4 regions of the Kitasatospora sp. NPDC056651 genome follow, and region 1 is predicted to be linked to each of the others. Evidence: riboswitches for the same ligand, from Rfam matches in the RefSeq annotation. Region 1 holds a riboswitch; each other region holds the start of a gene.
What was found. A riboswitch is a leader RNA that binds a small molecule or an ion and turns the genes downstream of it on or off. The one in region 1 is predicted to bind cobalamin.
Positions count from the first base shown of each region.

Region 2: linked by a shared signal. The riboswitch ahead of ACFRAR_RS36010 (prenyltransferase/squalene oxidase repeat-containing protein) and the one ahead of ACFRAR_RS36295 (acyl-CoA thioesterase) in region 1 are both predicted to bind cobalamin.
Region 3: linked by a shared signal. The riboswitch ahead of ACFRAR_RS21540 (ribonucleoside-diphosphate reductase subunit alpha) and the one ahead of ACFRAR_RS36295 (acyl-CoA thioesterase) in region 1 are both predicted to bind cobalamin.
Region 4: linked by a shared signal. The riboswitch ahead of ACFRAR_RS12760 (HoxN/HupN/NixA family nickel/cobalt transporter) and the one ahead of ACFRAR_RS36295 (acyl-CoA thioesterase) in region 1 are both predicted to bind cobalamin.

Region 1 covers NZ_JBHTWX010000157.1:6,525-8,713, reverse strand. Annotated here, with positions in the region: gene metE (5-methyltetrahydropteroyltriglutamate--homocysteine S-methyltransferase) at 1-242, opposite strand, end outside; cobalamin riboswitch at 419-593, opposite strand; gene ACFRAR_RS36295 (acyl-CoA thioesterase) at 716-1,165, opposite strand; cobalamin riboswitch at 1,359-1,533, opposite strand; gene cobF (precorrin-6A synthase (deacetylating)) at 1,680-2,189, shown strand, end outside.
Region 2 covers NZ_JBHTWX010000152.1:13,725-15,913, forward strand. Annotated here, with positions in the region: gene ACFRAR_RS36010 (prenyltransferase/squalene oxidase repeat-containing protein) at 1-1,321, opposite strand, end outside; cobalamin riboswitch at 1,426-1,580, opposite strand; cobalamin riboswitch at 1,668-1,745, shown strand; partial or broken gene ACFRAR_RS36015 (prenyltransferase/squalene oxidase repeat-containing protein) at 1,963-2,189, shown strand, end outside.
Region 3 covers NZ_JBHTWX010000054.1:46,173-48,361, reverse strand. Annotated here, with positions in the region: gene ACFRAR_RS21540 (ribonucleoside-diphosphate reductase subunit alpha) at 1-1,122, opposite strand, end outside; cobalamin riboswitch at 1,316-1,458, opposite strand; gene ACFRAR_RS21535 (glycosyltransferase family 39 protein) at 1,521-2,189, opposite strand, start outside.
Region 4 covers NZ_JBHTWX010000025.1:22,077-24,265, forward strand. Annotated here, with positions in the region: gene ACFRAR_RS12760 (HoxN/HupN/NixA family nickel/cobalt transporter) at 93-1,211, opposite strand; cobalamin riboswitch at 1,242-1,455, opposite strand; gene ACFRAR_RS12765 (hypothetical protein) at 1,613-2,189, shown strand, end outside.

The DNA.
Region 1 (2,189 bases):
GTGGTGTCCAGCACGTGGTCGTAGAGGGAGAAGTCGCCGGTCGGCACCTCCGCCACCCCGGCCTCGGCGGACTGCGCCCAGTTCGTCCGGCGCAGCTCGGCGGCGGTGGCCAGCAACGCCTCGGCCGTGACCGTGCCCTTCCAGTACCCCTCGATCGCCTTCTTCAGTTCCCGGTGACGGCCCTGCCGGGGGTAGCCGTACGCGGTGGCCACGGACGCCGCGGCTGCGGACTTCGCTGTCAAGGGACTCTCCTTCGCGAGCCTGAATCCTCAAGTGCCCGGTGACGGCACGAGGACGCGAAGGGATGACGGACCTGACGGACGTCCGCACCCGTGCACGGCTCCGCCCGGTATGGTCGCCGACCCGCCCACGAGGTCACCGGATGGCCGCGCGCGAACGGTCGCGCACGGGCAGTGGCAGGTCTTCGGACTCGCGGGCGCGCCCTCCCCGGCCTGAACCAGGGGTGGACACCTACTGGCCGTCGCTTCCCAGACCCGTCCCGGGTCCAGTGCGTATGACGGCGGTCGTTCCCACTCACCGCTGCGGGGCAGTCCCGGACTGGCCAGTCGAAAGGCGTCACCGGGTTCCCTCTTGCGACGCCCCGCCTGGCGGGCGGGGCGAACCAGCTGCGCCGCCAGCTTAGGGGCAAACCACCGTGGCCGAGGCGGAAATCTCGAAAGGCGTCTGCATGGTGAGACGTCGCGGCCGCGCGCGGCTACTCGGCCGAGCCCCCGAGCGGCCGGTCGGCGTCGCCCTCCGGGGCCAGTTCCGGTACCGGGTGGGGCTTGCCCTCGGAGTCGACCGCCACGAAGACCAGTTGCGCCGTCGCCACCCTGGTGACGGGCCCGGCGAGGTTCCACCGCTCCGAGGTCACCACCACCGACACGTCCATCGAGGTCCGCCCGGCGCGGCCGACCCGGGCGCGGACGGTGAGGAGGTCCCCCGCCTTGACGGGCGCCAGGAACGACATCTCCCGGACCGAGACGGTGACCGCGGGAACGCCGGCGTGCCGGCCCGCGGCGGCGGCCGCCGCGTCGTCGATCAGCTTCATCATCACGCCGCCGTGCACCGTCCCGTAGAGGTTGGTGTCGTGGTCGCTCATGATGTGCGCGAGGGTGACCGCCGAGTCGGCCGGGGTGCGGGAGAGGACGGAGGGACTGGTCACAGCGACGGCCCGCCCGTCATGGCGCCGTGGGAACCGTGGTCGGCGTTCCGCTGCACGGAACTCTCCTTCGTGAGGTCGCGCGCCCCGGGCGTGCCGAGGAGCGGGCAGCCGTCCGTATACGGTCCACCCGCACCGTCGGCCCGACTCGGGGTCGTGGTGGGACCGCGGGCCACCACGGCACGCGGGCAGCGGCAGGTCTTCGGACTCGCGGGCACGCCCTCCCGGCCGGAACCGGGGACGGACGCCCACCGGCCGTCGCTTCCCGGCCCCGTTGCCGGGCCCGGTGCACGGGACGGCGGTCGCTCCCGCTCACCGCTGCGGGGCGGTCCCGGACCGGCCAGTCGAAAGGCGTCACCGGGTTCCCTCTTGCGACGCCCCGCCTGGCGGGCGGGGCGAACCAGCTGCCCCGCCAGCTTACGTCCATCCGCGCAGCTCACGGCCACCGCCCACCTCTTCGGTCGGTCCACGCACGACCCCTGGGGCCGCGCGCCCGGGCGGACGGCAGAATGTCCCCATGCGGCACATCTACGTCATCGGCATCGGCGCGGGCGACCCCGACCACCTCACCCTGCAGGCGGTCAAGGCGATCGCCCGCACCGACGTCTTCTTCGTCCTCGACAAGAGCGAGGAGCGACAGGACCTGATCCGGCTGCGCCGCCGGATGCTGGCCGACCACGGCCGGCCCGGGCACCGCGTGGTCGAGGTGCCGGACGCGGAGCGCGACCGCACCACCCCCGCGTACGCGGCCGCCGTGGACGACTGGCGGGTGCGCCGCGCCGACCTGGTCGAGCGTCTGGTCGCCGAACACCTCGGCCCGGACGAGCGCGCCGCGTTCCTGGTCTGGGGCGACCCGGCCCTCTACGACAGCGTCATCGCGGTGGTGGAGGACGTGTCGGCCCGGGGCGGGGCGCCGTTCGAGTACGAGGTGGTCCCGGGCATCAGCAGCGTGTCCGCGCTCGCCGCCCGGCACCGCACCACGCTGACCAGGGTCGGCCGCCCGGTGCAGATCACCACCGGGCGCCGC
Region 2 (2,189 bases), on a different contig from region 1:
CGGCTCCGGCGTACGGCCGGAAGCCGCCGTCGGGCTCCTGCCGGGCGGCGAGCCAGGTGGTGGTCCGCTGGACGGTCTCGGGGGCGGCCCCGGCCCGGCGCAGGGTGAGGGCGGCCAGGGCGGTGGTGGCGGGGTCGGCCTCGCAGTGGTCGCCGGGGGCGATGTTGACGGACGAGAAGCCGCCGTCGGCGCACTGGGCGGAGGCGAGCCGGGCGACGGCGCTCGGCGGGACGTCCGCCCCGGCCCGGGCGAGGGCCAGCAGGGCGTACGCCTGGTTGATCGGCCAGGTGGCGCCCTCGAAGTCCCCGGCGGCGGTGCAGGCGCCGGCCTTGCCGGGGGCGTCGCAGACGTGGCCGGCGAGCGCGGCGATCAGGTCGTGGCCGCCGAAGTCGCGCGGGTTCCCGCCGGTGGCCTCGGCGACCAGGGCGAGCAGTGCGGCCGCCTGCACGCCGGGGGCCGCGTCGGGGCCGGCGGGGAACGCGAACTCCTGGGTGTGGGCGGCGAGGTGGGCGATGAGCTTGCGCACGGTGTCGTCGTGCCCGCCGGTCGCGGCGAGCGCGAGGGCGGTGTCGGCGGTGGCGGCGTGGTCGACCGTGCCCCAGTCGTCGACGACGTGGTCCCCGTCGGTCAGCCGGCCGATCAGCCAGCGGGCGGCGGCGGGCAGGTCGCCGGTGGACGGCTTCGGGGTGCCGGTGGGCGTCGTGGTCGGGGAGGCGGTCGGGCTCGCGCCGCCGGTCGGCGACGGCGAGGCACCGCCGGTGGCGCGGACCGATGCCGGGCTGAAGGTCGGCGTGCCGCTGGTGCCGCCGATGTCGGTGCCGCCGTACACCCAGGCCTCGACCTCGCCCGGGCCGGGCTTCTGGGACATCGCGCCGAGCGTGGCGTACTTCCAGGTGTCCTGTCCGGCGGGGGCGATCCAGTAGGACCAGTACCCGGTCGCCTGCGGGGTGTTGACGCAGGCCTCCTTGTCCGGGGTCGGGTACTGGGTGCCGCCGTCGAACGCGCCGTTGCCGAGCCGGCAGATGAAGCCGGGGCCGTCGTGGGCGGTGCCGGTGGTGCTGAACCCGGCGTTGTGCAGCAGGTTCATCCCGGTGGTGGGGTGGGCGTCGCAGCCGCGCAGCACGCCGCCGCCGAACGGTCCGAAGTCGACCGCGACGACCGCGCCGGAGGTGGCGGTGCACTGCTCCATCGGGTCCGCGTGCGCGGTCCCGGGCAGTGCCGCCAGGGCCAGGCTGCCCGCGGTGAGGGCGAGGGCGGTGGCCGCCGCCGGGACGGCGGTGCCTCGCCGCCACCCGGTGGGACGGTGTCTGTGGACCGGCACGGAAACGACTCCCTGTGACTCCGGCGCCGGCGCGGACACGGGGACGCAGCAGGGCACGCCCCGGGACGGGGGCGTTCCGTACCGCGTCGCAGTCCTCGACGACGCTCGTGCGTGTTCCGTGGCGCAGGCATTCCGACTCGTCCGCCGCCACGAGCCGGAACGGCTCGCCACGACGGGCACACGGTTGCGGGACAGCGCCGGATTCGCACCGGCTTCCCCTGACAGCCACGGAGGAAAAACGCTTCATCAGACCATGCCCGCGCCGACCGGGTCAACGCTTCGTCATATCGCCTGCGTCACGGTCGACAAGGGCCTGAATACGGTAACGTCCCGGCTCGGCCGAGCGGGGGAACCCGGTGCGAATCCGGGGCTGACGCGCAGCGGTGTGCGGGGTGGCTCGTCCACCCCGCGAGCCCGAATGCCCGGCGGCCGCACAGCTCTGCGGAAGTCCGTCCACGCGATCCGGGCGTCGGCCGCCCTCACGCCGGCGCACGTCCGTCGGCGCGCCTGGGCACGGTCGGAGCCCCCCTACCCCAGGAGCCCTTCCCGTGACCACCGCCTCCCGTCCGCCCGTCCACCGGAACCTCTCCGCCCACCGGAGCCTGCCCGCCCGCCGGGGCCTCGCCGCCGCCGTTGCCGTCCTGGCCGCCGCCGGCTGCGCGCTCGCCACCGCGATACCGGCCGGGGCCACCGCCACCCCCACCCAGATCGCCACCTCCCGCACCAACGGCGTCGCCTACCTGCGCACCCTCCAGGGCGCGGACGGCGGCTACGCCGGCAGCGGCCTGTCCAACGAGTGGGCGTTCAGCGCCTTCGCCGCCGCCGGGACGGCCGCCGCCGACGTCACCCCGGGCGGCGACGCCTCCAA
Region 3 (2,189 bases), on a different contig from region 1:
GCGGTAGGCCTCGTCGAAGTCGGCGCCCCACAGGTCGACCAGCTCGGGCACGTCGGCCGGGGAGAACAGCGACCAGTCCTCGTTGGCGTTGACCCGGCGCATGAACTCGTCCGGGATCCAGTGCGCCAGGTTGAGGTTGTGGGTGCGGCGGGCCTCTTCGCCGGTGTTGTCGCGGAGCTCCAGGAACTCCTCGATGTCGGCGTGCCAGGTCTCCAGGTAGACGCAGGCCGCGCCCTTGCGCCGGCCGCCCTGGTTGACGGCGGCGACCGAGGAGTCGAGGGTGCGCAGGAACGGCACGATGCCGTTGGACTTGCCGTTGGTGCCGCGGATCAGGCTGCCGCGCGAGCGGATGCGCGAGTAGGACAGGCCGATGCCGCCGGCGTGCTTGGAGAGGCGGGCGATCTGCGCGTAGCGGTTGTAGATCGAGTCCAGGTTGTCCAGCGGCGAGTCCAGCAGGTAGCAGCTGGACATCTGCGGGTGCCGGGTGCCGGAGTTGAAGAGCGTCGGCGAGGAGGTCAGGTACTCCAGGCGGCTCATCAGGCCGTACAGCTCGGCGACCTCGCGCACGGACTGCTCGGTGTCGCCGACCGCCAGGCCACAGGCGACGCGGAGCAGGAAGTGCTGCGGGGTCTCGATCACCTTGCGGGTGATCGGGTGGCGCAGCAGGTAGCGGGACTGCACGGTGCGCAGGCCGAAGTACTCGAAGCGGTCGTCGCCCGCGGTGTCGATCAGCGCGTCCAGGGCGGCGGCGTGCTTGGCGACGAAGTCCGCGGTGGTGTCGCCGATCAGGCCCTCGGCGTGGCCGACGGCGATCGAGGCGGAGAAGGAGACCGAGCCCTGGCTGTTCGCCTCGTCGACGATCTCCAGCGCGAGCAGGCGGGCGGCCAGCTTCGAGTACTGCGGGTCCTCGGCGATCATCGACGCGGCGGCGTCCACGGCCAGCCCGCGCAGCTCGGCGAAGTCCGAGCCGGCGTGGCGGCCGCGCAGCGCGGCGGCGGCGACGTGGCCGGGGTCGACCTCGGTGAGGTCGGTGCTGCGGTCGGTGAGCAGCCGCAGCAGGGCGCCGCCGGGGTCGGAGACCGTCGGGTCGGTGAAGGCGGTACCGGTGCCCTGGGCGGGCAGGGTGACTGAGGCGGCGGTGGTCAAGGCGCTCTCTCCTGGCGGCGATCGGCGGCGGTGATCGGGGGCCGCCGGGCCGATCGGGGCAGGGGAGCACGGCACGAACGCAAACGGCGTCGCGCGACGGTGACTCCCCGGCCCGCCCGCGAGGCCCGGAGGTGTACTGCTCGTGCTGGCGCGCGGCCTCTGCGGGAGGGCCGTGGCGCAGGCCGTCGGCAGGTACTCGGACTCGCGGTACGGCTGCTGGAGCCGTCCGCACACCGCTGCGGGGCAGTCCCGGATTCGCACCGGGTTCCCCTGCATCGACAGCAGAAGCGAGCATACATGTAGTGCCGCCAGCTTGCGGCGGCACCATATGTTGTGCCTGTCGTGTCGCGGGTGCGGATGGACCGGGTGGCCCGTCAGTGCTTGAGATAGACCTTGTACGTGCTCGAATCGCCGGTCGGGGAGGTGAACTGGGCCACCAGCCGGTAGTTGCCGGAGGCCGTCACGGCGTCGCTCAGGGCCCGGTCGGTGGCCTTCGGCGCGGTGCTGTCGAGGACGACCACGGTGAACCAGCCGTCCCGGATCGCGGCCACGCTGCCGTCGTCTCCGTGGTGCTGCACCCCGGCGGCGTCGCGGTACTCCGTGCCGGTGCGCGAGGAGATCCACTGCTCGGGCTTGGAGACGCCGCCGAGGTAGTACTCGGCGAGTCCGTCGACCTCGGTGAGGTAGCGGCCCTCGGGCTCGGTGTGGACCCGCAGGACGGCCAGCAGACGGCCGGAGTCGGGGCCGTTCTGGTAGCGCAGGGCGGACTGCTCCAGGCCGAGGGCGAGCAGCGCGACCCAGACCAGGATGCCCAGCTGGGGGTGGCGGAAGTGGGCGCCGACCAGTCGGGTCAGGCCGACCCCGGCGAGCGGGGCGGCCAGCAGCATGCCGTAGGCGAGGTGGCGGAACAGCGCGCCGGAGGTGCCGGTCCACACGTGGGCGGCGGGGACCAGCAGGGCGGTGACGGTCAGGACGGTGCCGAGCAGGGCGCGCTGGCCCCGGGTCGTGGGAACGGGGTCCTTCTCGGGCGCGTCGTGCTCGTT
Region 4 (2,189 bases), on a different contig from region 1:
AACCGCCCGCCGAGCACCCCCGCCAGAACCCCCGGTGCTCCTTGCGCGCCCCCGCGCGACCCCTCGATCCGGCCAAAACGGCCGGGGGTGCCTCAGGACTCCCCGGTGGGCGTCCAGCGCTTCTCCACCCGGGCGAGCTTCCAGTACCCGATCGCGATCGCCCAGACCACCACGAACAGCCCGGCGATCGCGTAGCCGACGTTGTCCAGGGAGATGTCCGCGATGAACCCGGTGACCGGGTCGGTCAGGTCGAGCTTCTCGTGCAGCACCCCGACCAGCTCGATGGTGCCGATGATGAACGCCACCGCGATCGACAGCCCTGTGATGGTCAGGTTGTAGTACACCTTCCGCACCGGGTTGGCGAAGGCCCACTGGTACGCGAAGTTCATGAACGTCCCGTCCAGGGTGTCGAACAGGCTCATCCCGGCCGCGAACAGCAGCGGCAGGCAGACGATCGCGTACCAGGGCAGTCCCGAGGCCGCCCCCGAACCGGCCATCACCATCAGGGTGACCTCGGTCGCGGTGTCGAAGCCCAGGCCCAGCACCATGCCCACCGGGAACATCTGCCCCGGCCGGGTGATCGAGCGGGTCGCCCGGTTCAGCACCCGGGCCATGAAGCCGCGCGAGTCGAGGTGCGCCTCCAACTCCTTCTCGTCGAACTGCCCGGCCCGCATCGCCCGGAACACCTTGACGATGCCGAGCAGCGCCGCCAGGTTGAGCGCGCCGATCAGGTAGAGGAAGACGCCGGAGGTGGTCGTCCCGACCACGCCGAGCCACTTGTGGGTGGTCGACTCGTCGTCCATCAGGGTGTTCGCCAGCTGCGCCCCGCCCGCCACCAGGGCGGCCATCAGCACCACCATCGAGGAGTGCCCGAGGGCGAACCAGAAACCCACCGAGACCGGCCGCTTCCCGTCCGCCATCAGCTTGCGGGTGGTGTTGTCGATCACCGCGATGTGGTCGGCGTCGAAGGCGTGCCGCATGCCGAGGGTGTAGGCGGTGATGCCCAGGCCCACCCCGAAGACCTGGGTGCCGACCGCGTACCGCTCGGGCGCGACCAGGAAGATCAGGGTGCCGAAGGCCACCACGTGCAGGGCCAGGATCACCCCCATCAGCCCGGCCGTACGGACGGTGTCCTCCCGCCGCCACGCGAACGCGGGCAGCACGGAGGGGGCCGGCTTCGCCCCGGCGGAAGAGAATTCGGGCAGGGTCATCTGCGGATCACGCTCCAGCACCTCGTGGAATACCTCGTGAGATGCCGTGGCCGGTCTCCTGGCTTACGGGAAGCCCGTACCCGCCTTCCCAGGCGCGCGAGGCGCCCAGTGGCTCGATGGGTACGGACGGCGTTCCTCCGCGGACGGAGGGACGACCCGATCACAGTGGCGAGGGCCGCTCCGGGCTGGGACCCCTGAAGGTCCGTCACCGGAATTCCCGAGCACCACGGCGGGCTACACCGTAGGGGCCGGGCCCGACCCGTGCAAGGCCGGGCCCCTGCGCGGGTGGCCAGGATCACAGGGCCCGCGGCCGCACCACGGGGCCGGGCCGGCCGACACCCGGACCGGCCGGATCCCGCCGAGGGCGCGCCACCGCCGGACCGGATGAGTACGATCATGACGTGCCGTCCCACCCCCACGTCTGGCCCGCCGACCGCTGGAACACCCGGCCGGTCAGGGCCCGCGTGCTGGCGGTCGCCCGCACCCTCACCTCGGCCACCCGGGTCCTGGACGTCCTCACCCTGCTGAGCCCCGACGGCATCGAGCGCTACTTCACCGTCAACCCCGGCTCCGCCTTCGCCGACCGCGCCCTGGACGAGTACCTGCGCGGCCTGCCCGGTTTCACCGTGCTGGACTGGGAGGACGCCGTCCGCCGCCGCTTCGACCTGGCCGTCGCCTGCGCCGTCCACTCCTCCATGCACCGCCTGGACGCCCGCCTCGTCGTCCTCCCGCACGGCGCCGGCTACAACCGCCTGGTCACCGAGTCCACCGGCGACACGGTCAGCGCCGCCGGCCTGTCCCGGAACGAACTCACCCACCGCGGGCGGGTGTTCGTGGACGTCCTCGGCCTCTCCCACCCCGAGCAACTGGACCGGCTGCGGGTCTCCTGCCCCGAGGCCCTGGACGTCGCCCGGGTCGTCGGCGACCCGTGCTTCGACCGGATGCTCGCCAGCCGGCGCTCCCGGGACGGCTACCGCG